DNA from 3 places in the Arthrobacter sp. JUb119 genome. Region 1 is predicted to be linked to each of the others. Evidence: riboswitches for the same ligand, from Rfam matches in the RefSeq annotation. Region 1 holds a riboswitch; each other region holds the start of a gene.
What was found. Region 1 has a riboswitch for thiamine pyrophosphate ahead of M2368_RS16570 (ECF transporter S component). Riboswitches for the same ligand answer to the same signal wherever they lie in the genome.

Region 2: another riboswitch for thiamine pyrophosphate. It lies ahead of thiO (glycine oxidase ThiO); the one in region 1 lies ahead of M2368_RS16570 (ECF transporter S component).
Region 3: another riboswitch for thiamine pyrophosphate. It lies ahead of thiC (phosphomethylpyrimidine synthase ThiC); the one in region 1 lies ahead of M2368_RS16570 (ECF transporter S component).

What each region holds. Positions count from the first base shown of each region.
Region 1 is NZ_JANUFE010000007.1:113,740-123,856, forward strand. Features, by position in the region: gene M2368_RS16535 (Na+/H+ antiporter subunit A) at 1-147, shown strand, start outside; gene M2368_RS16540 (Na(+)/H(+) antiporter subunit C) at 144-593, shown strand; gene M2368_RS16545 (Na+/H+ antiporter subunit D) at 590-2,191, shown strand; gene M2368_RS16550 (Na+/H+ antiporter subunit E) at 2,200-2,829, shown strand; gene M2368_RS16555 (MrpF/PhaF family protein) at 2,831-3,097, shown strand; gene mnhG (monovalent cation/H(+) antiporter subunit G) at 3,097-3,501, shown strand; gene M2368_RS16565 (DUF4235 domain-containing protein) at 3,558-3,800, opposite strand; TPP riboswitch at 3,885-4,005, shown strand; gene M2368_RS16570 (ECF transporter S component) at 4,071-4,679, shown strand; gene M2368_RS16575 (ATP-binding cassette domain-containing protein) at 4,676-7,003, shown strand; gene M2368_RS16580 (aminodeoxychorismate lyase) at 7,000-7,875, opposite strand; gene cls (cardiolipin synthase) at 8,042-9,538, shown strand; gene M2368_RS16590 (chorismate-binding protein) at 9,549-10,117, opposite strand, start outside.
Region 2 is NZ_JANUFE010000001.1:275,459-285,575, reverse strand. Features, by position in the region: gene M2368_RS01445 (hypothetical protein) at 1-13, opposite strand, end outside; gene typA (translational GTPase TypA) at 1-1,901, opposite strand, end outside; gene M2368_RS01435 (GNAT family N-acetyltransferase) at 2,049-2,585, opposite strand; gene moeB (molybdopterin-synthase adenylyltransferase MoeB) at 2,659-3,804, opposite strand; gene M2368_RS01425 (thiazole synthase) at 3,801-4,622, opposite strand; gene thiS (sulfur carrier protein ThiS) at 4,625-4,870, opposite strand; gene thiO (glycine oxidase ThiO) at 4,897-5,994, opposite strand; TPP riboswitch at 5,992-6,096, opposite strand; gene M2368_RS01410 (GNAT family N-acetyltransferase) at 6,176-7,135, shown strand; gene M2368_RS01405 (mechanosensitive ion channel) at 7,219-8,439, opposite strand; gene M2368_RS01400 (OsmC family protein) at 8,734-9,165, opposite strand; gene M2368_RS01395 (GNAT family N-acetyltransferase) at 9,197-9,631, opposite strand; gene M2368_RS01390 (alpha/beta fold hydrolase) at 9,753-10,117, opposite strand, start outside.
Region 3 is NZ_JANUFE010000001.1:85,280-95,396, forward strand. Features, by position in the region: gene M2368_RS00420 (pyridoxal-phosphate dependent enzyme) at 1-581, shown strand, start outside; gene M2368_RS00425 (cystathionine gamma-synthase) at 609-1,766, shown strand; gene M2368_RS00430 (hypothetical protein) at 1,855-2,271, opposite strand; gene M2368_RS00435 (DEAD/DEAH box helicase) at 2,580-4,499, shown strand; gene thiC (phosphomethylpyrimidine synthase ThiC) at 4,592-6,334, opposite strand; TPP riboswitch at 6,331-6,438, opposite strand; tRNA gene M2368_RS00445 (tRNA-Thr) at 6,712-6,783, opposite strand; tRNA gene M2368_RS00450 (tRNA-Thr) at 7,317-7,388, shown strand; tRNA gene M2368_RS00455 (tRNA-Met) at 7,436-7,512, shown strand; gene M2368_RS00460 (GTP pyrophosphokinase) at 7,595-8,371, opposite strand; gene M2368_RS00465 (DUF2797 domain-containing protein) at 8,613-9,554, shown strand; gene M2368_RS00470 (hypothetical protein) at 9,642-9,917, shown strand; gene M2368_RS00475 (MaoC family dehydratase N-terminal domain-containing protein) at 10,019-10,117, shown strand, end outside.

The sequences.
Region 1 (10,117 bases):
GACATTGGAGTGTATCTGGTGGTCCTTGGCCTCGTGCAGGACGTGCTGCGTTCTTTGGGCAGTGAGATTGATTCGCTCTCTGAGGGCCGCAGCCCGGTGGAGCGCCACGACGAGATCCAGGCCTCCCGGACTGGAGTTGGCCGATGAGCGTGAACATCACTTTCCTCGTAGTCACCGGCGTGCTGCTGGCGGCCGGCTTCTACCTGGTGCTCGAACGCACCCTGACCCGGGTGCTGCTGGGCATCATGCTGCTGGGCAACGGCATCAACCTGCTGATCCTCACCAGCGGCGGGCGCAAGGGCGCGGCGCCGTTGTTCAAGCCGGATGCGGCGGCCGACTCGTACTCGGACCCGCTGCCGCAGGCGCTGATCCTCACCGCCATTGTGATCACCTTCGCGGTGACCGCCTTCCTGCTGGCGATGATCTACCGGTCCTGGACCTTGACCAGCGCTGATGAGCTCACCGATGACACCGAAGATATCAAGGTGTCCCAGAAGACCGCCTACGACGAGGAAGAAGACTCGCCAGTGGCTGAGGATACGACCGAATTCGTTGATGAAGAAGGACGCCCAGTGCGCGAGGGGGAAGAGTGAATTTCCTGGATCTAGCCCCTTTGGCCGTGGTGCTGCCGATCTTCGGCGCCGGGGCAGCCTTCCTGGTCCGCCGCCAGGTCCGCCTGCAGCGCCTGATCACCATCGGCATCCTGTGCCTGACCCTGGTGCTCGAAGCGGGAATGCTCGCCGCCGTATGGGGCGGGGAAAGCTATGCCATCCATATTGGCGGCTGGGAGTCGCCCTTCGGCATCGCCCTGATGGTCGACGGGTTCAGCGCCTTCATGCTGCTGGTCTCCACCGTCGTCTCGCTGGCTGTGCTGCTCTTCGCCACCAGCCAGGGCCTGGCCGACGGGGACGAGCCCGGACCGGTGTCGATATTCCACCCGGCGTACCTGATCCTGCTGGCCGGAGTGTCCAACGCCTTCCTGGCCGCTGACCTTTTCAACTTGTACGTCGGATTCGAAATCCTGCTCACCGCCAGCTACGTGCTGCTGACCTTGGGCGGTACCGCCGAGCGCATCCGCGCCGGTACCACCTATGTGGTGGTTTCCGTGGTTTCCTCGGTGATCTTCCTGATGGCCATCGCGATGACCTATGCGGCCACCGGCACGGTGAACATGGCTGACCTTGCGGTGAAGCTGCCCGAGCTGGGCCAGGGCCCGCAGCTGATCTTGCATGTGCTGCTGCTGATCGCTTTCGGCATCAAGGCCGCGGTCTTCCCGCTGTCCCTGTGGCTGCCGGACTCCTACCCGACCGCACCGGCCCCGGTGACCGCCGTGTTCGCCGGGTTGCTGACCAAGGTGGGCGTCTACGCGATCGTCCGCACCGAAACCCTGCTCTTCCCGGGCGGCTCGGTCAACGCCGGACTGCTGGTGGTGGCCGCGCTGACCATGGTCATCGGTATCCTCGGTGCGCTGGCGCAGACGGACTTCAAGCGCATGCTTTCCTTCACGCTCACCAGCCACATCGGCTACCTGATCTTCGGCGTGGCCGTGGGCGGGCCGCTGGCCATCGCCGCGACCATCTACTACGTGGGCCACCACATCATCGTGCAGACTTCGCTGTTCATGGTGGCGGGACTGATCGAACGCCGTGCCGGTAGCTCGAATGTCACCCGGCTCGGCTCGCTGGCCAAGCTCTCCCCGGCATTGGCCCTGCTCTTCTTCATCCCGGCCATCAATCTGGGCGGCATCCCGCCGTTCTCCGGATTCCTGGGCAAATTCGGGCTATTGCATGCGGCCGCGCAGGATGCCGATCCGCTGACCTGGGTCGTGATCGGCGCCGGATTGCTGACCAGCCTGCTGACCTTGATGGCGATCATCCGCGTGTGGGCCCGTGTGTTCTGGCGCCGTGCCGCTGATGCCGAGGTGCCCAACCAGGACCTGGTGGCCGAAGCGACGCAGGTCGCCGACGAGACGTTGGCCGGCGGCGCGCAGAACCCCCGCTTGGGGTTGAAACTGGCCAAGCAGCTGGAAGCCGACTCCTTGCCGTGGGGCATGCGCTACGCCACCGGTTCGCTGGTGCTTGCGGGCATCGCCCTGACCGTCTTTGCCGGGCCGATCTTCGAATTCTGCCAGCGGGTGGCTGCGGAACTGATCGCCCGCGAACCGTATATCAGCTCGATCTTGCCATTCTGATTGGAGGGATGATGCCGAACAAGAACTTTGAACCGCGTGACCAGCGCATTGACGATGCGCTGGATACCTCCGGTGTGCGCCACCGCGCGACACTCAAGCAGGAATGGCCGCTGCTTCTGCTGCTGCTCTTTGTCTGGGGTGCTCTCTGGCAGGACTTCTCCCTGGGGAACATGGTCTTCGGCGTGATCATCGCGCTGCTGATCGTGAACCTGTTCCCGCTGCCGCCGGTGGTCCTTTCGGGCCGGATCAATGCCTGGTACTGCCTGAAGCTGTTCATCTGGTTCCTCGGACAGGTCTTCGCCGCCAGCGTCCATGTGGCCTGGCTGGCGCTGGTCCGCGGGAAGCGCACCCGCAGCGCGGTCATTGCGGTCCCGCTGCGCACCGACTCGGACCTGATCGTGATGACCGTGGGACACGTGCTCACGCTGATCCCGGGCTCCTTCGTGATCGACGTGGACCGCAGCTCGTCGACGCTGTACCTGCACTACATCGACATCGAGTCGCCTGCGGACGTGGAGAAGGCGCGTGCCGGCATCCGGGACATCGAACGCCGGCTGATCATGGCTATTGGCAGCCGAGACGAGTACGAAGCGATCAAGAGCGAATGCGGACCGAACTTTGATGCGAGGAAGGGGTAACATGCTGGATATCGTCATTTGGATCTGCGGCATCATGCTCGGGCTCGGTGCTGTCGCCTGCCTGGTCCGTGTTGCCAAGGGGCCGTCAATCCTTGACCGGGTGCTGGCCCTGGACGTGATGCTGCTGATCATCTCCGCCGCGCTGTGCCTGGAAATGGTGCTGCACAAGCACACCGACTACTTGCTGTTCGTCGTGGCCGCCTGCATGCTCGGGTTCATCGGTTCGGTGACCGTCTCGCGCTTCGTTTCGGATCAGAGGAACGCCTAATGGAAATCTTCCTCGATGTCCTCGTTGCCGTCCTGCTGATCCTTGGCTGCCTGATGTCATTGATCGCAGGTATCGGCTTGCTGACCTTCCCGGACATGCTCACCCGCATGCATGCAGCGACCAAACCGCAGGTACTCGGCTTCCTGCTGATTTTCGCTGGACTGGCCATTTACCTGCGCAGCTGGGCTGTGGTCCCGGTACTCGTGCTGGCCTGGGGAATGCAGCTATTGACCGCACCGGTTTCGGCCCACATGATTGGCCGTTCCGGCTACCGGACCAAGCACGCTGCCAAGGAAACCCTGTTCTCCGATGAGCTGAGCCACGTGGTCAACAAGGTCAACGGAACACCGCCGACCGGAACCACCCCGGTTTCCAAGACCGGATCGCCAGACGAACAAGATTGAGAAAAAGCGGGAGCCGCCCCTCTGGGCGGCTCCCGCTTTTGGCTCAACGCCGAAGCTTACTTGGTGAACTTGGCAACAACCTTGTTGGCGCTGCGGTCAGCCACCGTCTGCAGGATTGCTGCGACCAGGGCCGAAACGACTGCGAAGCCTAAGGCACGGCGGAAAGAAGCTTCCGCTGCTTCCTCAGTGCCCTTGCGTGGTGCTTTGCTGCCGGTTGCCTTCAACCAAAGGAAATCAACCAGCTTGCCGCCGAGCATGCCAGCGCCAACGGTGATACCGGTAGTGGCAAGTTTCTGCACTTTATCCATTTTTTCCTCGCGATCAAGCTCTTGACATATCGTTCCTCTGCCCAGCATACCTGCGGTATGGTGGGGGAGCAGTAATTATTCCGACAGGGGAGCGTCAGACTTTTAAAAAGTCGCAAGACGCTGAGAGTGCGATAGATCGCAGACCCTCGAACCTGCCCCGGCTAGTACCGGCGAAGGAAGTCGAGCATCTCGGATGCGGATAGGCGCGGCAGTATGCCCTCATTCCGTCCATCTCCCCTCCTTTCCACAGGAGGACCAGCAATGAACGAAACAGTTTCGAAGCAGCGGACCGGCTGGCGTGTAGTTGATATCGTCGTCGCCTCGGTGATCGCCGTCGCTTCAGGGGTCATTTTCTGGGCGTGGAGTGCCGGCTATGGCCTGTTCTCGCTCGCCTTTGCAGCTTTCCCGCCAGCCACCGCGTTGCTCACCGGCATGTGGCTCTTCCCGGCGGTGCTCGGCGCACTGATCATCCGCAAGCCAGGCGCCGCAATCTACTGCGAGCTGCTGGCCGCTGTGGTTGAAGCGCTGCTCGGCTCGCACTACGGCTTGACCGTACTGATCTCCGGCCTGGTCCAGGGCCTGGGTGCAGAGCTGGTCTTCGCAGCATTCCGCTACCGCAAGTGGAACCTGGGCGTGGCGCTGCTGGCAGGCTTGTTCGCCGGCTTGTTCGCCGGCATTTCCGAGGCCTACATCCTGGCCTACTATGTTGAGTACACCGCCGGAATGAAGATCTTCCACGTGATCGCCACCGGCATTTCCGGCGTAGTCGTCGCAGGGCTTCTGTCCTGGTTGGCCACGCGCGGACTGGCGAAGACCGGTGCATTGAGCGCCCTGCCGAGCCGGCGTGCGCACCTGGAAAGCGCAAAATGAGTTCCTTTGCCAATTCCGGCGCAGCCTCGCTGACCCAGCGCGGTGCCGCCATCACCGCAACGGGGTTCGGCTGGCAGCACTCCGAGAGGCAGAATCCTGCCATCTCGGGACTGGACCTTGTGATCCACGCCGGTGAGAAGGTGCTGCTGGTCGGTCCATCGGGCGCCGGCAAGTCAACCTTGCTGCACGCGATGGCCGGGTTGCTGGAAGCGGATGAGGACGATCAGGTCGCTGGCCGGCTGCTCATAGATGGCAGCGATGCCTTCATCCGGAGCCACCCGGTGGGCTTGATGCAGCAAGACCCGGAAACCCAGGTAGTGCAAAGCAGGGTCGCCGATGATGTGGCCTTTGGCGCCGAGAATCTCGGAATGGATCCCGAACTGATCCGCCAGCGGATCCCCGAAGTGCTGGACGCTGTGGGTCTGGGTGCGCTGTCCTTCGAGCACCGCACCCAGCAACTTTCCGGCGGACAGAAACAGCGGTTGGCCTTGGCCGGCATTCTGGCCATGGAACCCAGCGTCATGCTGCTCGATGAACCGACTGCCAATGTGGACCCGCAGAGCATTGAGCTCTTGCGCGATGCGGTGCTGAACGCCGCCCGGCTTTCCGGTGCCACGCTGGTCGTCGTGGAACACCGGATTGAAGCCTGGGCGCAGCATGTGGACCGGGTTATCGTGCTGCAGCCCGGTGGGGGAGTCGCGCACGATCTGGACCCGCAGCAGCTGTACACCGATGAAACGGTGCGCGAGGAGCTGGCTGCTGCCGGGCTGTGGATTCCAGGCTACTTCCCGCAGGTGGCTCGGGCAACGAACGGTGCCGGTGCCATGCTGCTGGAAGCGCAGCAGCTGGTATCCGCCCGCACCGCCACGGCACCGCGCACCCAAGCGGTGGACGTGAATGTGCAAGCGGGCACCGCGACGGTGATTCGCGGTGAGAATGGCGCTGGAAAGTCGACGCTGGCCTTGACCTTGGGCGGATTGCTCGTCCCGGCCGACGGCGGGTTGGCGGCCACCGCGCAACTGGCCGACGGTCTGGGCAACTCCCCGTTTGCCTGGAAGGCCGGTGCATTGATTGGGCGGATCGGTTCGGTGTTCCAGGAACCCGAACACCAATTCGTGACCCAGAGCGTTCGGGAAGAGCTGGCTTTCGCTCCCAGCCGCGCGCAGGCCAGCAGCGCCGATGCGCCGAAATACGAGCCGGCCCAGGTCCAAGCGCGCGTGGACGCGTTGCTGGAACGCTTGGGCCTGGCGCATTTGGCAGACGCGAACCCGTTCACTCTCTCCGGGGGCGAGAAGCGGCGCTTGTCCGTGGCCACTGTTCTGGCCGCATCCCCCCAGGTGCTGATCCTCGACGAACCGACCTTCGGGCAGGATGCGAATACGTGGAGGGAACTGGCCGGGCTGCTGGTTGAGGAATTGCAGCAGGGCACCGCGATCATTGCTGTGACCCACGACGATCACTTTGCCTCGGTGCTCAAAGCAAGGGACCTGGTGCTCACTGCCGGCACCCCGGAAGCTGGTACCCCGCGACAGGGGCCGGTGCTTGATGCGCCGGTAGGGCATAGCTGGTTGGCGAAGATCAATCCGCTGGCCAAGCTCGGTGCGGTGGCTGCGGCAACACTGCCGTTGATCACCACCTTGGATTGGGTTTCGGCGCTGGTGGTGATCGTGGCGACCGTGGTGTTCTTCCCCCTGGCAGGGCTGAGTCCGCTGAAATTCCTCAAGCGCGCGTGGCCACTGCTGATTGCCGGAATCCTTGCGGCGTGGGGCATCGCCTTGGTGGGCCAGGATAGCGGCATGGTCTACGCCCAATTCGGCGCCTTCAGCATCACCGAGGGATCGGTGGCCGGGGGCATTGCCACCGGACTGCGCGCTTTCGCGCTGGCCATCCCGTGCATCTTGCTGCTGGCCACCACGAATCCAAGCGATTTGGGCGGGGCGCTGTCTCAGCAGCTGAAGGTACCCCACCGGTTTGTGCTCGGGGCCTTGGCCGGCATGCGATTGCTCGGGTTGATGGTGGAAGAATTCACCACGCTCACGCTGGCCCGGCGCGCTCGCGGTGTCGGGAACTTCGGCACCGTGGGCCAACGCATCAAGGCAACCCTCGGCCAGGTGCTGGCCTTGCTGGTGCAAGCGATTCGCCGCGCCGGACGGTTGGCCACCACGATGGAGGCCAAGGGGTTTGGCACGGCCAAGCGTACATGGATTCGCACGGCCACCTTCACCTGGCGTGATGGCATGGTGCTGGCCACGGGGATCCTGTTTGGCACGGCCGCAATGGCTGCGGCCGTGCTGGCAGGGACCTACAACTTGGTGTGGTCCTAGCGGATTGCTTCGCTCAGGGCGCTGAGCTCTTCATGGAGCTCAGCGTCCAGGCGCAACGGCTTGGCATCGATGGTGCGCACCGGGGTCAGCAGGCGGATGGAGGAAACCAGCCACACGCCATCGGCCTGGTACAGGTCTTCCGGGCGCAACGGGCCGTAGCCCAGCTCCCAGCCATCCTGGGCCGCGGCGTCGAAAATGGCGCTTTGCGTGGTGCCTGGCAGGATGCCGGTTTCAAGCATCGGGGTCAGCAGCCGCTTGGTCTCGCCATCGCGCTGGGCTACCAGCACGGTCGAGGTCGGAGCTTCCAGGATGATCCCGTCGGCGGAGGTGAAAATGACATCATGGGCGCCGTGCTTGTGCGCGTAGCGCAGGGCGGCCATGTTGATCGAATAGGAAAGGGTCTTGGCGCCCATCATGAGCCATGGCGCACGTTCGGCCAGCTTCGAGTCGTAGCCGCGATCCAGCATCAGGACATCCACACCGGTTTCACGCTGTTCCCTGCCCAAGGCCGGGGCAGGGGTCACGGTGACCCAGCAAATGGCAGGATCATTGTCGTGCTCGCCGCGCGCGGCGACCAGCTTGACCACCGCTTCTTCAGCGCCGCCGGTGGCATCGAAATCGGCCACAGCGGTATCTACCGCGGCAAACCAGCTGCGCGCATCGGGAATGGCCAAGTCGGCAACTTCAGCCGAGGTCGCCAAGCGTGCCAGGTGCGCTTCGAATTTGCGTACGGCCTGGTTGGTGTAGAGCATCGATTCAAAGATGCCATCACCTCGCGTCACTCCCTGTGCTGTGACCAGAAGTTGCGGTGCAGTGATGTCTGCAAGACGACCAGCCGGATAGGCCGGATCCAAGAATACAAGTGAGCTCATAAAGACAGATTATCGAACCCCAGCGTCTTCTGCGCGATTTCTGCAGGCGGAGATTCAGACAAGTCCGGCAATGTTCGATAAGCTAAGCGAAGGATTTTGGCCTGTACATCGCAGATCAGAGGCCGATAATGCCGAATTCGCGGGGTGTAGCCAAGGGGGTGCCCGAGTGTGGCCAAGTAATGAAGTCTTCTTGCAGATTGGCGGCGTTCTCTGGAGCGTGCTGGTCGCAATAGAGCTAGCGGTTCGCTACTTCATGATCGGCATCGTTCCGGGCAACCGGCGCCCCACCACCGCCATGGCATGGCTATTGGCTATCTTCTTCCTGCCCGTTGTGGGACTTGTCGCATACTGGCTTTTCGCCAATCCGCACCTGTCGCGCCGCCGCTTGGAAAAGCAGCGGCGTGCGCACGATGAAATCATGAAGGCCACGAGCCACATGCAGCTGCCCGAAGAATTCCATTCCCAGGAGGAATGGGTCGAATCGGCAGTCATGCTCAACCGCAATCTTGGTGCCATGCCGCTGGAAGGCGGCAACCAGGTAGAGGTCATTTCCGATTACCGGGCTTCGCTCGATGCCATGCGCAAGGAAATCGATAACGCCACCCGCTATGTGCACATCCAGTTCTACATCATGGGCGATGACCCGGATTATGTTGGACCGGTACTCGATGCGCTGGAAGCGGCCGCGGAGCGCGGCGTGCACGTCCGGTTGCTCTTCGACCACCTGGGAACCTTGCGCGTCAAGGGCTACAAGGATTTCAAGAAGCGGCTGAAGAAATCCGGTATCAACTGGCGCCCGATGCTGCCCATCGACCTGATCGGCCGTCGTTGGCGCCGCCCGGATCTGCGCAACCACCGCAAGATCCTCGTTGTTGATGGCGAGGTGGCCTTCACCGGAAGCCAGAACCTGATTGAACCCGGCTACAAGCGCGAGTCCTCGCATAAGGTGGGCCGCGAATGGGTTGAAATGATGCTCCGGGTCGAAGGTCCGCTGGTGCGCAGCCTCGACGTCACTTTCGCTACCGACTGGTGGCAGGAGGACGACGACCAGGAAGTGCTGATGGACATGGCCGAGGCCCGCCACCCGCTGGCCTATGAGGAACGTCCCGGTTCCACCCTGGCGCAGCTGCTGCCCAGCGGCCCCGGATACGGTACCGAGAACAACCTCAGGCTGTTCAATACGCTGATCTATTCTGCCTCCGAACGCCTGGAAATCACCAGCCCCTACTTCGTTCCAGACGATTCGCTGCTCTATGCCATCACCACTGCCGCCCAGCGCGGAGTAGAAGTGGAATTGTATGTTTGCGAAGAGGGCGACCAGTTCCTGGTGCACCACGCGCAGCAGTCCTACTACCAGCAGCTGCTGGAAGCCGGCGTGCGCATTCACCGCTACCCGGCACCGATGGTGCTGCATACCAAGTGCTTCACCGTGGATAACGACGTGGCCGTGGTGGGATCCTCGAATATGGACATGCGCTCATTCAGCCTGAACATGGAAATTTCCGTGATGCTGCTGGGCAAGGAAATGGTCGATGCGGTTAACCAGGTGCAGAACCACTACCGCGGGATTTCCTCGGAAATCACCCTCTCGCAGTGGCGCCGCCGTCCTCGCATGCAACGCTGGATCGACAATGTGGCTCGCTTGACGGCCACCTTGCAATAATTCAGTTGGCTTAAGTGTCTTGCGGGAAACTGGCGCCCAGTGCTTGAAGCACGCCGCGGGATTTGGTGATGACCTCGTCCCACTCTTCAGCGGGCACCGAATCAGCGGTGATTGCCCCGCCAAGGCCCAGGCTCAACCGCCATGACTGGTCAGCTAGCCGGTCGCACACCAGGGTTCGGATCACCACGGAGAAATCGGCGGCACCATCAGCACCCAGATACCCCACGGCCCCGGAGTACAGGCCGCGGGCACGGTGCTCTTCGAGCTCATCCAAGATGCTCATCGTGGACAGCTTCGGTGCACCGGTCATGGAGCCCGGCGGGAAAGCTTCGCGCAGGGCTTCGGCGGCCAGCTGCGGGGCGGATAGCGTGGCGTCGATGGTGGAGACCATCTGGTGCACTGTCGCGTAGGTTTCCACCGCGCACAGCCGGGCAACCTTCACCGACCCGGGAACCGCATGGTGCGACAGGTCGTTGCGCAACAGGTCAACGATCATGATGTTCTCGGCCCGGTCCTTGGGATGGGTGGCCAGATCATGCTTCAACGCGAGATCTGATTCTTCATTTTCGCCACGCGGCC
Region 2 (10,117 bases), on a different contig from region 1:
CGAGCGCGTGCACGGGTAGCCTTGGCACGGTCGTTGGCGTTCAGCAGAACCTTGCGGATGCGGATGGCTTCCGGGGTAACCTCAACGCACTCGTCTTCGCGAGCGAATTCGAGCGACTCTTCCAAGGTCAAGTTACGTGGTGGGGTCAGGTTCTCGAACGAGTCCGAGGAAGCAGCACGCATGTTGGTGAGCTTCTTTTCCTTGGTGATGTTCACGTCCATGTCGTCGGCGCGGGAGTTCTCGCCGACGATCATGCCCTCGTAAACCTCTTCGGTTGGCTTCACGAAGAAGTTCATGCGCTCCTGCAGGTTGATCATCGCGAATGGAGTCACAACGCCTGAACGGTCGGCAACGATCGAACCGTTGATGCGGTATTCGATTGGGCCTGCCCATGGCTCGTAGCCTTCAGCCAGCGAAGCAGCAATGCCGGCGCCGCGGGTTTCGGTCATGAAGCGGGTACGGAAGCCGATCAGGCCACGTGCTGGAACCATGAATTCCATGCGAACCCAGCCGGTGCCGTGGTTAGCCATGTCGGTCATGCGGCCCTTGCGCGATGCCATCAGCTGGGTGATAGCACCCAGGTACTCTTCAGGTACGTCGATGGTCATGCGTTCCATTGGCTCGTGAACCTTGCCGTCAACCATCTTGGTAACAACCTGTGGCTTGCCAACGGTCAGCTCGAAGCCTTCACGGCGCATCTGCTCAACGAGGATGGCCAGTGCCAATTCGCCACGGCCCTGGACTTCCCAAGCATCTGGACGCTCGGTAGGCAGGATGTTCAGCGAAACGTTGCCGATCAGTTCCTTGTCCAGGCGATCCTTGACCTGTCGTGCGGTGACCTTGGCGCCCTTGACCTTGCCAGCCAGTGGCGAGGTGTTGATACCGATGGTCATCGAGATCGCAGGTGGATCAACGGTGATCAGTGGCAGCGGCTTAGGGTTCTCAAGGTCGGTGAGGGTCTCGCCGATCATGATGTCTTCGATACCGGCAACTGCAACGATCTCGCCTGGACCAGCTTCGTCAGCTGGAACGCGGGTCAGGCCCTGGGTGGCCAGCAGTTCGGTGATCTTGACCTGCTTCATGGTGCCATCCTGGCGGGCCCAGTTAACCTGCTGGCCCTTGCGCAAGGTGCCGTTGATCATGCGCAGCAGCGCCAGGCGGCCAAGGAATGGCGAAGCGTCAAGGTTGGTGACGTGGGCCTGCAGGACTTCACCTTCGGTGTAGGTCGGTGCAGGAACGTGCTTGATGATGGTCTCGAACAGTGGCTCAAGATCTTCGTTGTCCGGCAGGGTGCCATCGCCAGGCTGGTTCATCGAAGCGTAGCCGGCCTTGCCCGAGGCGAAGACGACAGGAACGTTCAAGATTGCGTCCAGATCCAGATCCGGAGCTTCGTCAGCCAAGTCCGAAGCCAAGCCCAGCAGCAGGTCCATGGAGTCGGAGATGACGCCATCGATGCGGGAGTCGGGACGGTCGGTCTTGTTGACCACGATGATCACTGGCAGGTTGGCGCTCAATGCCTTGCGCAGCACGAAGCGGGTCTGCGGGAGCGGGCCCTCGGATGCGTCAACGAGCAGAACCACGCCGTCAACCATGGACAGGCCGCGTTCCACCTCGCCACCGAAGTCGGCGTGGCCTGGGGTGTCAATGACGTTGATGGTCATCTTCTTGCCCTCGGCTGCTGGGCCGTTGTAGAACACGGTGGTGTTCTTAGCAAGAATGGTGATGCCCTTCTCGCGTTCCAGCTCACCTGAGTCCATCACGCGATCTTCGGTTTCACCATGGCTGTCGAATGCGCCAGTCTGCTGGAGCATGGCGTTGACGAGGGTGGTCTTGCCGTGGTCAACGTGCGCAACGATGGCTACATTGCGAAGTTCATCGCGAGTAATGGTGTTTGCTGACATGCGTGAAGGCTCACTTCCGCTCGAAAATTTGGGTCTGTGGAGTCGGGGCCAAAGTCGACCCAACAATCCAGTTTACGCGCTCGAGACTCATAGTCTGTTGATCTGTGTCAGAACATACAGGAATTTCATGTATCTGTCGCAAAGAATTCAGCGGATTAACCGCGTTGGCATCCAAAAACGCAGCTTGCTAGGCCCAAAGTTGACTTCAATTTCCGGGAGTTCAGCGTCAAGCAAGCCGCCGCATTTTTCTATGGTGGATTTTGAACCGATGTTATCGGAATCACAGGTAACCAGCGCATGTTCAATTCCTGATTCGCGAAGTTCCTGCAACCCGAATTTGCACAGTTCCTGTGCCGCACCACGGCGACGATACTCGGGAACTACACCATAGCCGATATGTCCGCCGACCTGAAACAGGCTCTCGTTGATTTCATATCTGACGGAAACCCGGCCAACCAGTTCCCCCTCGTCAAAGGCGGCGAACAGCGCCGAGCGAACCCAGCCTTCTGGAATGTGCTCGCCTCGGCGCCCGGCCTTCATCCGGTAGATATAGTCCTCCCAGTCCTCGGCTGCAGACCAAGTCGGCAAGAACTCGAAGTCTTCGCGAAGCATCAAGTGGTGGGCATCGATTGCCTGCTGTTCGTCCTGGCTTTCCAATTCACGGATCTCCAGCGTCTTTCCCAACGTCATAGCGCCAGTATGCCAGAGCGCCTCCACCTCCCACCGGTGAATTGCGCGCCAAAGATGCGCCTGAGCCCTAGTAGGCCACCTGCTGGCCCCGCACTTGCCTGGCCCATTCCACGGTTCCGCCGCTAAGGCTGTAGACCGCAATGCCTGCATCCCGACCGGACATGGTGATCCGCGCCGCCTGCTGCGAACGGGCACCGGTTTTGCACACGAATACGACCGCCGAAGCGCCGTGCGCGAGCTTTCCCAGTCCCCGTTCTTTGAGCTGCGCGAGCGGAAGGTGCTGGCTGTGCGGGATCGCTATGATGTCGCGTTCCCAGGATTCGCGCACATCCACCAGCAATACCGGTTCATCCGCTTCCAGCTCCGCTAGCTGCTGAACCGTGAGCTCCGGGACATGCCCGTCGACAGCGCAGGAAACCGGCTGGTACTCCCCCAGCCCGGTCACCGGCTCACGTTGCGGATCCCTGGCGAATTCGAGGGTCCGCACACTGGCTTCCAGCGCATCATAGAGCCAGAGCTTGCCGCTCAGTGTGGTCCCGATTCCGGTAATGAGCTTCAGGGCTTCGGCGCACATCACCGAACCGATAACGCCGCACAGTGCGCCGAAGACTCCTCCTTCGGCGCAGCTGGGCACGGAGTCCGCGTCGGGGATTTCAGGAAAAAGATCACGCAGCATCGGGCCGGTGCGCGGATCGAAGACGGACACCTGCCCGGAGAACTGGACGAGGGTTCCCCACACCAGCGGGGTGCCGGTGATTTCCGCGGCATCATTGGACAGGTACCGCGTGGCAAAGTTGTCGCTGCCGTCGATGACCAAGTCGTATTCACTGAAAAGCGCCACGGCGTTGGATTCATCCAGCTTTTCATCCACGGTGATGATCTGGACGTTCCGGTTCTGCTCGTGGGCCATCCGCCGCACCGAATCCACTTTCAGGCGCCCTGCATCCTGTTGCCGGTGCATGGTTTGTCGTTGCAGATTGGACAGCTCGACGGTGTCATCGTCGATGACCCCGAGGGTGCCGATTCCCGCAGCGACCAGGTAGCTGGCAATGGGACTGCCCAGGCCCCCGGCTCCGATAACCAGCACCTTGGCGTTGGCGATGCGGCGTTGCCCTTCTTCTCCCACCCCGGGCAGGGACAAGTGCCGGGAGTAGCGCGCCAGCTCTTCCGGTTCCAGCTGCGCGCCGGGTGCTACCAGGGCTTCCCGGCTCACGAGAAGTCACCGACCAGGGTTTGCATCATGCCTTCGGCCGGCGAGGAGGCCAGTGCGGTATCGCGGCGCGGGATCCGGCCAGCGAGCCGCGCGGCGCGCCCGGCACGCACAGCATCCTTCATGGCCCTGGCCATGAGCGGCGCGTTGTGCGCCCGGGTCACCGCGCTGGCCAGCAGCACCGCGTCGCAGCCGAGCTCCATGGCCAGGGCCGCATCCGAGGCGGTGCCCACCCCGGCGTCAAGGATCACCGGTACCTGCGCGCGGGAGACGATGGTGGAAATATTGTGCGGATTCAGGATCCCCAGGCCCGAGCCGATCGGCGCTCCGGCCGGCATGATTGCCGCAACCCCGGCGTCCTGCAGGCGTTGGGCAAGTGCCGGATCATCATTGGTATAGGCGAAGACCTGGAACCCGTCGGCCACTAGTTGCTCGGTGGCCGCATGCAGTTCCAGCGGGTCCGGCAGCAGCGTGTGCTCATCGGCAATGACTTCGAGCTTGATCCAATTGGTTTCCAGAGCTTCACGGGCCAGGTGCGCGGTGAGGATCGCATCGCGGGCGGTGAAGCATCCAGCGGTGTTGGGCAGCGCAATCACGTTGTTGCGCTGCAGCAGTTCATACACGTTGCCTGCGCCGGCCGCCGAAAAGTGGCGGATGGCCACGGTGGTCAGCTCCGTTCCGGAGGCCTGCAGGGCGCTTTCCAGGGTGGTCAGCGAACTCGCTCCCCCGGTGCCGAGGATCAAGCGCGAGGACAAGGTGCGTCCGGCGATCTGGAATGGGTCGCTGTGGATGTCCAGCTCGGTGATGTTGCGCGTTTCCATGCCTAGCCTCCCTGGGCCGCGGTAACGAGTTCAATGCTGTGCCCTTCGGCCAGCAGGTAGCTATTCCAGGCGCTGCGTGGAACGACAGCGCCATTGACGGCGGCGGCAACTCCGAGCTTGCTGCCGTCAGCGGCCACCGAGTTGGCGTCCAGTTCCTTGCCGATTTGCGTGCTGATGAATTCGCGAAGGGTGGTTCCTTCGTCCAGGTTCAGTTGCCGTGAATTGAAATTAATGCCGATGCTTGTCATGGTTGCTGCTCCGTTCGGTGAGCGGTCTAGGTTGCGTTGGCAAAGCGGTGGGGATCCACAGCCTGGTGCAAGGGGTGGGATTGGTGGCCGTGGGCGAGATCCGCAGTGAGCGTTGCGCCCAGCGGAGCCAGCAGCACGCCGTGCCGGGAGTACCCGGTGCAGAGCAGCAGCCCTGGATCAAGGCGTCCAAGCAGCGGCCGGTCATCTGGCGTGGCGGGACGTGCCCGGGCCGTTGCCTCGTTCAGCGTGCAGTCGCTGATGCCGGGGACCAGCTTTCTCGCGTTGTCCAGCAGCAGGTGCATCGCGCCAATGTTCACCGCTTGTTGCCGGTCTTCACGGACGCTGGCGCCAAGGACGAGGCTGCCGTCCCTTCTCGGCACCAGATACACCTGTTCCCGGTGCACGAGGCCGCGGATGGTGCGGGTGATGAGCGGCGGGCCTGCTGGTCCCTGGATCCGGAGGATGTCCCCGTAGACCGGGCGCAGCGGAAGTTCGTTCAAGCCATCGAGGGTGCCAAGACCGGTGGCCACGATGGTCTGCTCCGCTTCGAGGATTCGGCCCGATGCGGTCCGCACAGCGGTGGTCCGCTTCCCGTCGGTCACCAGTGCCTGCGCCCGTTCCTCGACCAGGTGCGGACGCAGATGCTCCAACAGGATCTTGACGATGGATCGAGGGTCGACCTGGTGGTCATCTTGGCACAGGACCGCGCCAGCAATATTGGCGGCCAAGGCTGGTTCGAGCTTGCGGGCTTGGCTGGGCAGCAGCTTTTGCGCTGACAGGCCGAGGGATATCTGCAGTTCGGCCAGCTCGTGCAGGGCTTCGCGGTCCGCAGGCTCTGCGGCGACAACGAGCGTGGAGTTCTGCAAGTAGTCCGGGCGTTGCCCGGTGGCCGATGCGATGCGCTCGATGAACTGCGGATAGGCGGCATTCGAGGCGGCAAGCAGCTGGTGCAACGGGCCATTGCCCCAGACCGTTTCAGCTGCCGGGGCCAGCATTCCTGCTGCCGCGTAGCTTGCACCTTGGCCGGGTGCCGGATCGATGAGGGTGACGGTGTGTGCGCGTGATTCCAGCTCGAACGCGACGGCCAGGCCGATTATCCCGGCGCCAACAATGTTGACATGCACAAGGGCACGCTTCCTTCCTACGGCGGCATGACCCGCATCAGGTGTAGCGGTCGGCTCGGTGCCCTCTCAGCCTGGTCGATTCAGGCTCCCGCGGATTACAGCGATTATAAGCATGATGCAGCTCATAAAGTCGAACTTCATTGAAAGCAGTTCCGTCATCTTCTGTGATGTACTTGCTGACATGGCATTCCATGACTTCCCTATCGTGCTTCCCCAAGGTTCTGCGCTATCCAGCACCATCATCTCGTTGGAGCAAGAACTCTTGGAATCCAGCCAACGCCATAGCCAGGAGCAATTGCAGCGGCGCTTGCATCCTCGGTTCGCCGAGGTGGGAGCCAGCGGGCGAGTCTATGATCGCGAGGCCATCATTGCCCAGCTGGCCCGGGAGCCGGCACGGGATGCCGGGGCGTTGAAAGTCGAAAGCCCGGTGGCTCTCCAGCTTTCAGACCAGCTGGTGCTGCTGCGCTGGAAGCTGCTCGCCGGTTCCCCCAGCGAACGCAGTTCACTGTGGATCCATGAGCAGGGCCGCTGGCAGCTGCTCTTCCACCAGGGCACGGCCGCCGCTCATCCGCAGCCATCTGCAGGACCGGAGGAAGCCGTGCATGCCGACGGTGAATTCGCGGTGCGCCGGCTGCGCCTTTCGGATGCCGAAGCGGTCTACGAGGCATTTTCCTCGAACCCCGACATGTTGCGCCAAGGCGACGCCGATTCCCCGCAAAAGGCTGAGTCGTATGTTCGCGCACTGCTGGAGGCCGGGGAACGCCAGCAGGCGTTGGCCGTCGCATATCGGGATCGGCTGGTGGGACTGGTGTGCGGTACGGTAGACCCGGCCAATCGGAACGCGTGGATTTGGTATTGGATGAACCAGAATTACCGGGGCCGGTCGCTGGCCACCCGCGCCGTGGCAACCTTGGTGGATTACCTGTTCGACGAGCTGGGACTGTACCGCTTGGAGCTGGGATTGCGGGCAAATAATCCCGGGTCGAAGCATGTGGCAGAAAGCAACGGCTTCCTGCACGAAGGTATCGAACGGGGCAAATTCCTGGTTGCCGGAGAACGCATCGATGTGCACACCTACGCACGGTTGCGTACCGATGGCGGCTCTGCGGTCATGCCCTTGCCGTGGGGCACGCAGCAGTAGCTTGGCGGGCATCAAAAAAGTCGCGGAATCCGGTCTTGGATTCCGCGACTTCTTATCTGTCCCTCAGGTTTTGTGATGCGTGGTTAGATGCCTGGGCTCGATGCCGGTGGCGTCGAGTCCGGGCCATTGGTGGTCTGTTGGGCCTCCATCTTTTTCAGCGTGCGGGCCGCAGCATCACGACCGCCGAGGCCAAAGGCCAGAGCCGCTGCCAATGCTGCGCCAATGACGATTGCGCCGAAGGCCATGTTGATGATCGAATCGGCGATACCCATGTACTTCAGGCCCATCGCCACGAACAGCGCAATTGCCGTGTAGCGGATGATCTTCGAAGCAGTAGTGTCACCCAAGAAGCGGCCAATGACGTTGGCGATGACGAAACCTGCGGCGATAATTGCTGCGCCGAAGAGGATCTTGCCGCCCAAGGCCAGGATCTCATTGAGGATATTGGTGATCGCTGGGAAGTTCAGCATCTGGGCCGCCATCACACCGAAGAACAGCACGATAGCAATCTTGACGATGCCAGCGATGATTCCCGAAGCGCTCTTGCCCTCGGGAACTACGCCCCACTGGGCAACAACAGTGTCGGTACCCACGCCGTGGAGGGTGGATTCAAGTAGCTGCCCGACGAACTTGGCAATCAGGATACCCACGGCCAAGAGCGCCAAGGCCATGATGACCTGCGGGATTGCGGTGAAGACCAGCTGCAGCATCTGCTGGGCAGGTACCGAAATTGCCGCGATGCCCAGAACCTGCAGGGCTGAAATTGCGACGACTAGCAGGATCAAGGCGAAGACGATGTTGGCAATGATGTCAACGATCTTCGCTTGGGATTCGCGAGACTGAACTTCATCTACTGGTTCGTTGCCTGGGGTGACCTTGCGGACCAGTCCGCTAAAATCGACAGTTCCCAAACCGGTCCTCAGCAGCTGGCGAACAATATTCGCGATGACGTAGCCAATGAAGAAGATGAAGCCCGCACCGATGAGGTTGGGGATGAAGGCCATGACGCCGCCGAGCATGCCCTGCACCGGCGATAGCACTTCGGATAGAGCGAAGACTTGCAGGATTGCCACGAGGCCGAAGAGCCAGACAATCAACCCCGCGACCTTGCCCAGGGATTGGCCTATTTGTTCTCCGTCATTGCCCTGCTTTTGCAGGAACTTCACCCTGTTCACCAGTTTGGCGGCAGCCCAACGAACTATGCGTGCAACTAGCCACGTAATGATGAGGATGATTAGCGCGATGCCAACCTTTTGTAGCATCGACGCCCAGTCGATATTGCCTAAAACGTTCTCAGACTGCATTGCTGCTCCTTCAACGTAGGGACAATCCGACCCTACGATGAAGGTTCTCCGCTGACTAGGGCAAAGACCCATGCTCCCAGCTTGAATCATTGGACTTTCACAGCTCGAATTGCGAAAAGCTGACTATATCCCGATGGATTCAACGAATTCCGAACAATAAGGCCCTACCGACAACCGATCCACGCAATATTAGAAAGTTCGCGGCTGCGTCCAAACCCGTGAATTGCCATGGAAGCTATTGCGGATTCAGCCATTGATCTTTATCAATCCGGGAATTACCGGAAGTCCCGCTACCTAGTTGATGACTTCGCTCCGCACGGAAGCACCCAGTTCAACGGTGCGGGAGACGGTGCAGTATTTGTCATGCGAAAGCTTGACGATGCGCTCCACCATGCTGGCTGCCTTGCGGCCTTCCTCGGTGTCGGGGAACTTCAAATCGAAACCAAGATGAATGTCCTCCATCCGGCTCGCCGAGTTCTCAGAGACCTTGTAGCCGCCCGCTTTGACTTCGAATTTCTCAGGCTCGCTTCTCCTGGTGGTCGCCACATCAACATCAATTGCGGAACACCCTGCGATGGCAGCAAGCAGCAACTCCACCGGGGTTAGCAACCCTTCGCCCTGGCCGAATTCTAGGCTGGCTCCCGATTCGAGGCTGGTGGCCTTGTACTTGCGTGCCTCGACGCGTTCGATGCTGACTTCACGGATCTCACGGCTATTTTCACTCATGAAACTATCGTGCCACGATCCAGGCTGAAGACTACACGTGGCGCAATACGACTCGTTGCGGCGACGATGCAGTTTCCCCGGGCACAGGCACGAATCCGCAGTCGCCAAAGAACGCAATGGCAGGCTGGCGCTGGCAATCGAGATGAACGCTGATCCCGGGAATGCTGGCGATGATTTCATCCAGCAGGATGCGGCCCACACCCTTCTGGCGATCAGTGTGCCTCACCCAGAGCAGTTCGATGCGTGTACTGCTCCATGCCGCAAAGCCAACAATGCGTCGACCATGCTGGGCAATCCTGACTGAGACCGATTGGCTATAGACAGCTTCCAGGGCGACGGCCACCGCATCAATATCAGCAGCCGAGAGGAAGTCTCCCCGGCGTTCCACCGAACTGCGCCAAATGTCGAGCAGGTCAGGCACTTCATCTACGCTCGACAGCTCGCGCAGCAGGAGAGTCTCTTCCATGCCATATTCCTTCATGCTCAAGCGAATCCGTACTTGCTGATTCGAAATGTAGCCGGGTGCCAGCGATTCCTCAAGTTTTCATGGATCGTTGCGGCACACCAGCATGCGGTTTTTCCCCGGCTTAAGCCGGCTCGTTCATGCGGCCCGTGCGGTGGGCCCAGTCCCGCAATTCGGCCGCGGCCTGCTCGGGCTGCTCAAGGTGCACGTTATGCCCTGCAGAATCAAGCACGCGGATCCTCATCGAGGGGTACCGGCGCGATAGCTGCTCGGGATCCCGGTATCCGGTGATGTGGTCTTGTTTCCCGCACAGGATGGTTACCGGAATATCCAGCTGGCGTTTACGCTCCACGGGCAGAGGATCCAGGAAGTAGCGCTTGGATAGCTTGGCCATAGAGCGCAAGTTCGCGCAGTCCAGCCCGGGCAGCACCCACTGCGCGAAGCTCTGCCACGCCTGCTGCGATTGCACCACGGCAATATCGGAGAATT
Region 3 (10,117 bases), on a different contig from region 1:
TGGCCAAGGAAGAAGGCCTGCTGCTGGGCGGTTCTTCGGGCATGGCAGTGGTCGCCGCGCTGCGTGCAGCCAAGGACCTGGGCGAAGACGACATAGTTGTCGTGATCGCCCCGGATGGCGGCCGCGGCTACCTGGCCAAGATCTTCAACGACCAGTGGATGCTGGACCAGGGCTTCACCACCGATGAATACTCCGCCTTGGACTTCATCGGCGCGGCACTTGCCAAGCAGGGCACCACCACGGTGGCTTTGGATACAACCCTGGCCGAAGCGGCCAAGGCACTGCGCGAGCAGGGCGATGACGCACTGGTCGTGTCCACTTCGCCGCTGCCAGCGCGTATCGGCGAGATCCGCGGTGTCATTGGCGCGGGGGACATTACCGACGCACTGCTGGCTGGCGCAGAACCAACCAGTACGCTGGCAGACCTGGGCGACTTGGCCAAGCCATTCATCGGCACCGCAGACACCCCGGAACATGCACAGGAACTGCTCAAGAGCCACCCGGCCGTACTGCTGACCAAGGGCGGCGAAGTGATCGCCGCGGCTACCGCAGCCGATCTCTTGGCCTACTCCACCCGCTAGAGACAACACCTCAAAGGATTGATATCGATGACTGAAAACCATCAGGGAGCAAACACCCGCTTTGTCCATGCGGGCCAGGAATTCGAACCGGTCACCGGCGCGGTAGTTCCGCCGCTGCACTTCTCCTCGACCTACGCGCAGGACGGCATTGGCGGCCTGCGCAACGGCTACGAGTACGGCCGCGGCACCAACCCGACCCGCGACGCGCTGCAGGCGCAGCTGGCCGGCGCAGAATTCGGCACCCACGCCTTCTCCTTCAGCTCCGGCCTGGCCGCCGAGGACTCGCTGATCCGTGCGATCCTGCGTCCGGGCGATCACATTGTGCTGGGCAACGACGCCTACGGTGGAACCTTCCGCCTGATTGACCGTGTGCTGGGCGACTGGGGCATCGGCAACACCCCGGTGAACATGGCTGACGAAGCAGCCCTGGCTGCCGCTATCGAAAAGAACAAGGCCAAGCTCGTGTGGGTTGAAACCCCTTCGAACCCGATGATGACCATCACCGACATCGCCAAGGTCGCTGAAATCGCCCATGCTGCCGGCGCATTGCTGGTCGTGGACAACACCTTCGCCAGCCCATTCCTGCAGCAGCCGCTGACCCTGGGTGCTGACATCGTGGTCCACTCGACCACCAAGTACATCGGCGGCCACTCCGATGTGGTGGGCGGTGCGGTGATCGTCAAGGATGCGCAGCTGGCAGAAAAGATCGGCTTCATCCAGTTCGCTGTGGGCGCCGTCTCGGGCCCGATGGACGCCTTCTTGACCACCCGCGGCCTGAAGACCCTGGGCGTTCGCATGCGCGCCCACTCGGAGAACGCCGCACAGGTTGCCGGGTGGCTGCGTGAGCGCAGCGAAGTCGAGCGCGTGCTCTACCCGGGCTTCGAAGACCACCCGGGCCACGAGATTGCCAAGAAGCAGATGTCCGGCTTCGGCGGCATGGTGTCCGTCCAGTTCAAGGGCGGAGAATCAGCGGCCCGCAAGATTGCCGAGAGCACCAAGCTATTCACCCTGGCAGAATCCCTGGGCGGCATCGAATCGCTGATGAACTACCCGTCGGAGATGACCCACGCTTCAGTGAAGGGTACCGAGCTGGCGGTTCCGGTGAACCTGTTGCGCCTGTCCGTTGGCATCGAGGACCCTGCGGATTTGATTGAAGACCTGGATAAGGCCTTCGCCAACCTGTAAGAACCAAGCGCAAAGGACCTGGGTTCCGCTGCCCGCAAAGGGCAACGGAACCCAGGTCCTTGGTGCTTTGAACGAAGTTCCGGATCGGCTACCGGCGGCGCTTGGCCGGTTTGGGATCCACGATCTTGAAATACCTGTTGCTCGCTGGCATCCACATCAAGGCCACGCTGAACATGATGATGGCCGCCAACAGCGAATAGCGGCCGAATCGCAGCAACAGCGGCAGCGCGGTAATCAGGCCCAACCAGGACAGCTGGGCGCGCGCGGCCCGGTCCCCGGTGAATAAGCGGTAACCCAGCACACAGCAGGCAAGGCCGGCAGCGGCGAAAAAGATCATCAGCGCAATGGCTCCGAAATCCAGCGCGGAATCCTGGATATGCTCGTAAGCCAGGAAGCCTCCGAAGCCGAGAAAAAGCACTCCGGCTAGGAGCCATAGCATTTGGGCGATGAACAATCCGCCTGGGGTGGGCTCATCTGGACGTCGCGGAAAAAGTGGTTTCTTCACGTTCTCAACCCTACGTGCTTTGGTGCGGTGCCCGATCTCACACGCTCTCGACACTGACAATAGTGGCCTGTTCAAGCTAGCATTAAGTGTTCGCGAACATCAGGGTATCCCTCTCGCATCCAGCCCAATTTTTGAGGCCGGAGCCTTCTCGTGTTGTATTTTCCGCAAAGTGTGTGCGGGTCTTTATGTCATAGGGGAGCGCTTGATGAGCGTGACTTGTATCTGACTGTGCAGCCTATACGTCGTTTCTTTGGGGACGGCCAAGGCCTATCCCCTAACGAATGAGGTAATTCTTCGTGTCTTCTGACATGCCCGTAAACACCGACGACAACCAGACCCCGGAAGAGCCAACCGTGCTCTTCTCCGAACTTGGCCTGGATGCCCGCGTGCTTGCATCGCTTGCCGACCTTGGCTACGAAAAGCCATCGCCAATCCAGGCAGCGACCATTCCACTGCTTCTCGAAGGCCGCGACGTTGTCGGCCTGGCCCAGACCGGTACCGGCAAGACCGCTGCTTTCGCGCTTCCTGCCCTGTCCCGCATGGCAGAGCTGGCTGACACCAATGGTCCAGCCAAGACCCCGCAGATCCTGGTTCTGGCTCCAACCCGCGAGCTGGCCCTCCAGGTCGCCGAAGCCTTCACTTCCTACGCCAAGTACCTGCCGAACTTCACCGTTCTGCCAGTGTACGGCGGCTCGCCATACGGCCCGCAGCTCAACGGCTTGCGCCGTGGCGCCCAGGTAGTCGTTGGTACCCCAGGTCGCGTTATCGACCACATCAACAAGGGTTCCTTGGACCTGTCGAACCTGCAGTACGTTGTCCTTGATGAGGCCGACGAAATGCTGCGCATGGGCTTCGCCGAAGAGGTCGACAAGATCTTGGAAGCTACCCCGGAGGACAAGCAGGTTGCCCTGTTCTCGGCAACCATGCCACGCACCATCCGCCGCATCGCTTCGGAATACCTGCGCAACCCGCAGGAAGTTGCCGTGAAGTCCAAGCAGTCCACCGGCACCAACATCACCCAGCGCTACCTGCAGGTCATGGGCGCCCACAAGCTGGACGCCATGACCCGCATCCTGGAATCCGAGTCGTTCGAAGGCGTTATCACCTTCGTCCGCACCAAGATGGCTACCGAGGACCTGGCCGACAAGCTGAAGGCCCGCGGCTTCACCGCGGCTGCCATCAACGGCGACATCCCTCAGCAGCAGCGTGAGCGCACCGTGGAAAACCTGCGCTCGGGCAAGATCGATATCCTGGTTGCTACCGACGTGGCAGCTCGTGGCTTGGACGTTGAGCGTATTTCGCACGTTATCAACTTCGACATCCCGCATGACACCGAGTCCTACGTGCACCGCATTGGCCGTACCGGCCGTGCTGGCCGCTCGGGCGACGCGATCCTGTTCATGACCCCGCGCGAGAAGTACTTGCTGCGTGCCATCGAGAAGGCTACCCGCCAGCCGGTGACCCAGATGCAGCTGCCTTCGCTGGATTCGGTCAATGACCGTCGTATCCAGAAGTTCACCGATCGCATCGACAAGACCATCAGCGGCCAGGACCTGACCACCTTCCGCGAAATCGTGGAGAAGTTCGCTTCCGAGCACGAAGACCTGGACCAGCTGGAAATCGCAGCTGCACTGGCTCTGATGGCCCAGGGCGGCCGCCCGCTGCTGATGACCGAACCAGTCATGTCCCCTTCGAAGAAGGCACGCATGGATCGCCCAGAGCGCGGCGAGCGTAGCGAACGCGGTGACCGTGGCGATCGCGGTCCACGTGCCCGCAAGACCGCTGCCGAAGGCAACGCCATGTACCGTCTGGCCGTAGGCCGACGCAACCGCGTGCAGCCGGGCTCGATCGTTGGCGCACTGGCCAACGAGGGCGGCTTCGATTCTTCGGAAATCGGCGGCATCGAGATCCGTTCAGACCACACCCTGGTCGAGCTGCCAGCAGAGCTGAGCAAGGACCAGTGGCGTGCACTGTCCAAGACCCGCATCGGCGGCGAAGCCATCGAGCTCGAGCTCGACAATGGCCGCAGCCCGCGCCGTGACGACGAAGGCGACCGCGGTGGCTTCCGTGGCGGCCGTGGTGGTGGCTTCGGCGGCGGACGCAGTGGCGGCCGTGGCGGTTTCGGTGGCGGACGCGGCGGCGGACGTGGCGGCTTCGGCGGCGGCGGACGCGGCGGCAAGGATCGCTTCAGCGACTCGGGCCGCAGCGGTGGACGTCGCGACTACTAAGCCAGTCGCACGCAGCTGAACAGCATTGAATAACGCCCTTGGGGCAAGCCGAAAGCTTGCCCCAAGGGCGTTTTTCGTGCGCCGCAGGCTATTTACGGAGCAGGAGTTCCCACCGGGATCCCGTCCCCGAGATAGACCGTGCCGCCGCTTTCCAGGAACTGCTTGCTTTTCTGCGCCATCCCGGCCAATGCGGCTTGCGCCTCGGCCGAGCCGTACTCGTCGCGGATATCCTGGGAGATGCGCATGGAGCAGAACTTCGGCCCGCACATGGAGCAGAAGTGGGCGGTCTTGGCCGGCTCGGCCGGCAAGGTCTCATCATGGAATTCCTGTGCGGTGACCGGGTCAAGGGACAACGCGAACTGGTCATTCCAGCGGAATTCGAAGCGCGCCTTGCTCAGCGCATCATCCCGCGCTGTGGCACCCGGGTGGCCCTTGGCCAGATCGGCGGCGTGCGCAGCGATCTTGTAGGTGATCACCCCGGTCTTCACATCATCCCGGTTGGGCAGTCCCAGATGCTCCTTGGGGGTGACGTAGCAGAGCATCGCGGTCCCGTACCGTGCGATCTCCGTGGCGCCAATGGCGCTGGTGATGTGGTCGTAGCCCGGGGCGATGTCGGTGACCAGCGGGCCCAGGGTATAGAACGGCGCCCCGTCGCACAGCTGCTGCTGGCGTTCCACATTCTCGCGCACCAGATGGAACGGGATATGCCCCGGGCCTTCGACCATCACCTGCACATCGTACTTCCAGGCGCGCTTGGTCAGCTCGGCCAGGGTGTCCAGCTCGGCGAACTGGGCGGCGTCGTTCGCATCTGCGATGGAGCCCGGGCGCAGCCCGTCGCCCAGCGAGAAGGCCACGTCGTACTGCGCGAAGATCTCGCACAGCTGATCGAAGTGGGTGTAGAGGAAATTCTCCTGGTGGTGCGCCAAGCACCAGCCGGCCATGATGGACCCGCCACGCGAGACCATGCCGGTGACCCGGTTGGCGGTCAGCGGGATGTAGCGCAGCAGCACCCCGGCGTGGATGGTCATGTAGTCCACGCCCTGCTCGCACTGCTCAATGACGGTGTCGCGGAAGATCTCCCAGGTCAGTTCGTTGGCTTCGCCGTTGACCTTCTCCAACGCCTGGTAGATCGGCACGGTGCCGATGGGGACCGGGGAGTTGCGGATGATCCACTCGCGGGTGGTGTGGATGTCATCTCCGGTGGACAGGTCCATTACCGTGTCCGCGCCCCATTTGGCCGCCCACTGGAGCTTGGAGACTTCTTCTGCGATGGAGCTGGTCACCGCCGAGTTGCCGATATTCGCATTGATCTTGACCAGGAACGCCTTGCCGATGATCATCGGCTCGGATTCCGGGTGGTTGATGTTCGCCGGGATGATGGCTCGCCCGGCCGCGAGCTCGCTGCGCACCAGCTCGACATCGCATTCCTCGCGCAGGGCCACATAGCGCATTTCCGGGGTGATGATCCCGGCACGCGCATAGTGCATCTGCGTCACGCGGGCTCCGCCAACGGCCCGCAGTGGCGGGGCTGAGCGTCCGGCCCATTCCGCGCTGGCCGTGCCGCGGCGGACCGCTGAGCGTCCGTCGTCGTGCAGGTTGCGTTCGCGGCCTGCATAGGTTTCCACGTCCCCGCGTTCCAGGATCCACCGCTCGCGGAAGGGTTGCAGGCCTTGGGTGGGCTCGCTTCCCGGTCCGCTGGTGCGATATACCGCCAGCGGCTCGTTGGGCTGTCCATTGGGGGAGTCTGCCAATTGGATCTGCGTGACGGGAACAGAAATTCCCGCAGATTCACGGTAGGCAAGGGTGTGGGCAGGGTGCTGTTCAATTTGTTCCACTGGGGAAACTCACTTCCTTCGCCGGCATTACCCGGACAGGTTCAACGGTCGCGGACGGCGATAGCCCGATCTCAGCCCTTGCCAGGGCACCCGTGTGGTCGCGAACAACTTAGCACGCTTGCGAGGAGAAAACGCAAACCCAGTGGTCAGGGCCTGACATCAAGGAAGTGGGAAGGGCCGGCTGTGGCGGGCCAGGATGCTTTTCATTGGCCGGAGACTCTTGCCGGGGGCACCTGGAATCCGGGGCGCAAGACGCGGCCGATAGCCGGTGCTGCAGCTTGGGGTGCGCCTTGGGCCATGCTCGCAGTGGCTACACGGCATCTGCGGGATAAACGAAAAGAGAGGCAATCTGGAACCAGATTGCCTCTCTTATTTCGAGCCCCCTGCCGGAATCGATCCGGCGACCTCGTTCTTACCAAGAACGCGCTCTACCACTGAGCTAAGGGGGCAACAGGTAAATACTTTACACAGGTTTTTGAGGTTTGCAAAATCCGTCGGGAATTTGTTGCTGAGGTCACAATATTCCTACTCAAGACCGGAATGGGCGGCAAGGAGCTGTTGCCTTCCTGGCGGTTTCCAGCACCCCGGTTCACGGCCCGGGATCCAGCTGCCGGGCACCGGAGCCGTGCCTGGGCGCCTAGGTGGATCGGGTGTTGCCCAAGTGCCGCTCGGTCAGGGGTTCTGGAGTGGGAAAAGGTGTCAGCGTTCCGAAGTTCCAAGCGGGGTAATTCGATGCTTGGCCACCGGGGATGATCCGCGGGATTCTATCCTGCGCGTCATGGCAAATCCGCGATTGACCGCGAGGAGCACTCTCGTGAGCATCGTCACCAGGGCACTTTTTGTCCCACCCTTCGTCCCCGGGGTAGCGAGTAAGAGGATAAATAGTCATTGACTAGTGGTTTTACAGAATTCTCCTGGTCTTTTCCGGGGTGATCCGCCGATTTTTCTTTGCCGGGAAATCCGTGTAGAGTATTTACTCGTTGCCCCCTTAGCTCAGTGGTAGAGCGCGTTCTTGGTAAGAACGAGGTCGCCGGATCGATTCCGGCAGGGGGCTCTGAGTGAGAAGCATTCTTGGCTTCTACTGGATTGCTTCTCACTTGTGGCGGCGTAGCTCAGCTGGTTAGAGCGCACGACTCATAATCGTGAGGTCCCGGGATCGAGTCCCGGCGCCGCTACCAAATCAAAGATCCTCGGCCTCGGCCGAGGATCTTTTTTGGTTTCCGGCCCCGAAGCAGCATTGTCCTTCGAGGGCATGAACGGCTAGTGATCCAAGTCCTTCTCCTGGTTCCCGTCCTTGGCTTGCTGAGCCAGCGACAGCAGCCCCTGGATCGCTGTCGTATCGAAATCCGCCTCTTGGCTCGGTGCCTGATTGGCATCATGGCCGTGGACTTCGGTATGCAAGCGCTGCATCTGCATGTCGAGTTTCGTCGCCATGGCCGCCGCGTCGGCAAGCTCTTGCACTAGATGTTCTGGAACTTCGCCCTCGTACTTGTAGAAGATCTTATGTTCCAGGCTTGCCCAGAAATCCTGGGCAATGGTACGGATCTGCAGCTCCACCACGACATCGACCGGGCCATCGGATAAGTAGACCGGGATCTGCACGATCGCATGGACACTTTTATAGCCGTTGGGCTTCGGGTTCTTGATGTAGTCCTTGATTTGGAGGACCTTCAGGTCATTCTGCGAGGTTAGCGTGTTCAGAACCTTGTAGATGTCCTTGACGAAACTGCAGGTAATGCGCACGCCGGCAATGTCGCTGATGTTCTCGCGAATGGCCGGCAGGGACGGGGAGATGTTCCGGCGGGAGACCTTGCGCATGATGCTCTCCGGAGTTTTCACCCGGGAAGTGACGTGCTCAATTGGATTGTAATTGTGCAAATACAAGAACTCTTCACGCAAGATCGAGACCTTGGTCAGCACCTCGTCCACCGCAAACTGGTACTCCATCATGAAACGCTGGAAATCATGGCGGAAAGCCTGCGTCAATCGCTGCAGCTCGGCCGGCGAAGGGGCGGTCTCGGCAGCTGCGATGGCCACTGCACGAGTCTTGTCATCAAATGGGACAGAAATCCTGGATCACCTCAGCAGATTATGGCCCGGCCCGCGGTACGGTTCCGGTGCAGTTCCAGCCTAAGGGCTTCTCCTAGGAATTAGGCCAGAACGAATCGGGAATTCGTCCAGCAAACTTTCGGGCTGCAGGCGCCGGCCAACCTGCCTTGCAGGAGCTAGCCATGTCCGGTGAACTATCGTTGAAGAGGTAACTTCGAGGAAGGCATCGATGGAATTCGCCAGCGACCACCGGCAGCTCTGCCACGGCATCAGCTTCTCAGAGCATGAACGCGCCCCCATGCTCCGGCTTAGGCAAGCGGAAAAATGGAGCACCGAATACCTGGAAGCCAACCGTTCCCTAAGCTTGCGCATCGGCGAACTGAAATTCTGCCTGGGCTACATCACGATGAACAGCGATGGCTCTCGCAACACCTTGCCTTGCCCGAAGAACAAAGCGCTGCGTACCGGAACCCAGTGCGAACGCTGCCACCGGCTGGATCATTCGAAGTTCATGCATCATTTCCACAAGACCGGCGAAGCCCCGGAAGGCATGCGCAAGTACCTGGAGCAGCCGCACTTCTTGTATGTCGCAAGCTTCGCCCATGGGGCGACCAAAGTCGGTACCACCTCAACCCAGAGCAAATGGACTCGCTTGGCGCAGCAGGGAGCGGTCATTGCCCGCTATATTGCCCGCGCCGCTGATGGAGCCGCTATTCGAGTGCTCGAAGACCTTGTCACTGAACACGTGGGCCTGAGCCAGCAAGTCCGGCAGAAGTCCAAGATCAAGGGACTGGCCAGCTGGGAACTGGACTACGCCCAGCTGGACCAGATCAACTCCGAAGCGGCAAGCCGGGCCCGGTCCTTCCTTGGCGCCCAGCGGGGCTTGGAAACCTACGGCGTGCAGCTGCGCGACGAGCTGTGGGAACAACCGGCCTTCGCCCGCCCGGTAGTAGACGCCTGGGATACCCATGCGCTGCATGCCTGGAATACCGCGCTGGGCGGGAACACCGTGAATCTGCGCATCCGCGGCGTGCTGGGGCAAAGCATCCTCGCAGACAGCGGCGAAGGCACCACCGTGCGCCTGCTGGATGCCGCCGAGTTGAAGACCCGCGAGGTCGCCATCGTGGAGAACTGCGCAGATTTCAGGGAAGAGCAATCCGCCCTGTTCTGAATCAGGCCCAGCGTTGTCGGGGGAGTCACGGGGAAATGCCCCGGCCTCAATGAGCGGACACAGCCGGAGCTGAACTAGACTTGAACCATGACCAACACTCCTTGGGAATCGGCCTCATCACGCTATAAGAAGCTCGTCTTCGCTGCCATGGGCATCATGGGCGCAGGCATCATCTTGGCCATCATCGGCGCCAACATTCCATCGCTGCCAACGGTCTACACAGCAATCGGCATCATGGTCATCGGCATGCTCTGCCACATCGCCGGACTGGTTGTCCGCGCCAGGGATGCGCGCCAGTGGCGCATTGCCAATGGCCTGGCGGCCCCTCGAGCCAAGAAGCGCCCGGCGGACGGGCAGGACTAGGGCTCCGCAAGAATTCCACCGTGTGACCGCTTGGCTGCGCCCGGGTCCCGTATCCGGCGGCAGCCTCGCCTGGCCACTTCCAACAACGTTCAGGAGAATCCATGGGCATCAACCCCGACCTGGTAGGGCGCATCTACCCTGCCGGCGAGTCCTACCAGGTAGGCCGCGAAAAGATCCGCGAATTCGCCAAGGCCACCAAG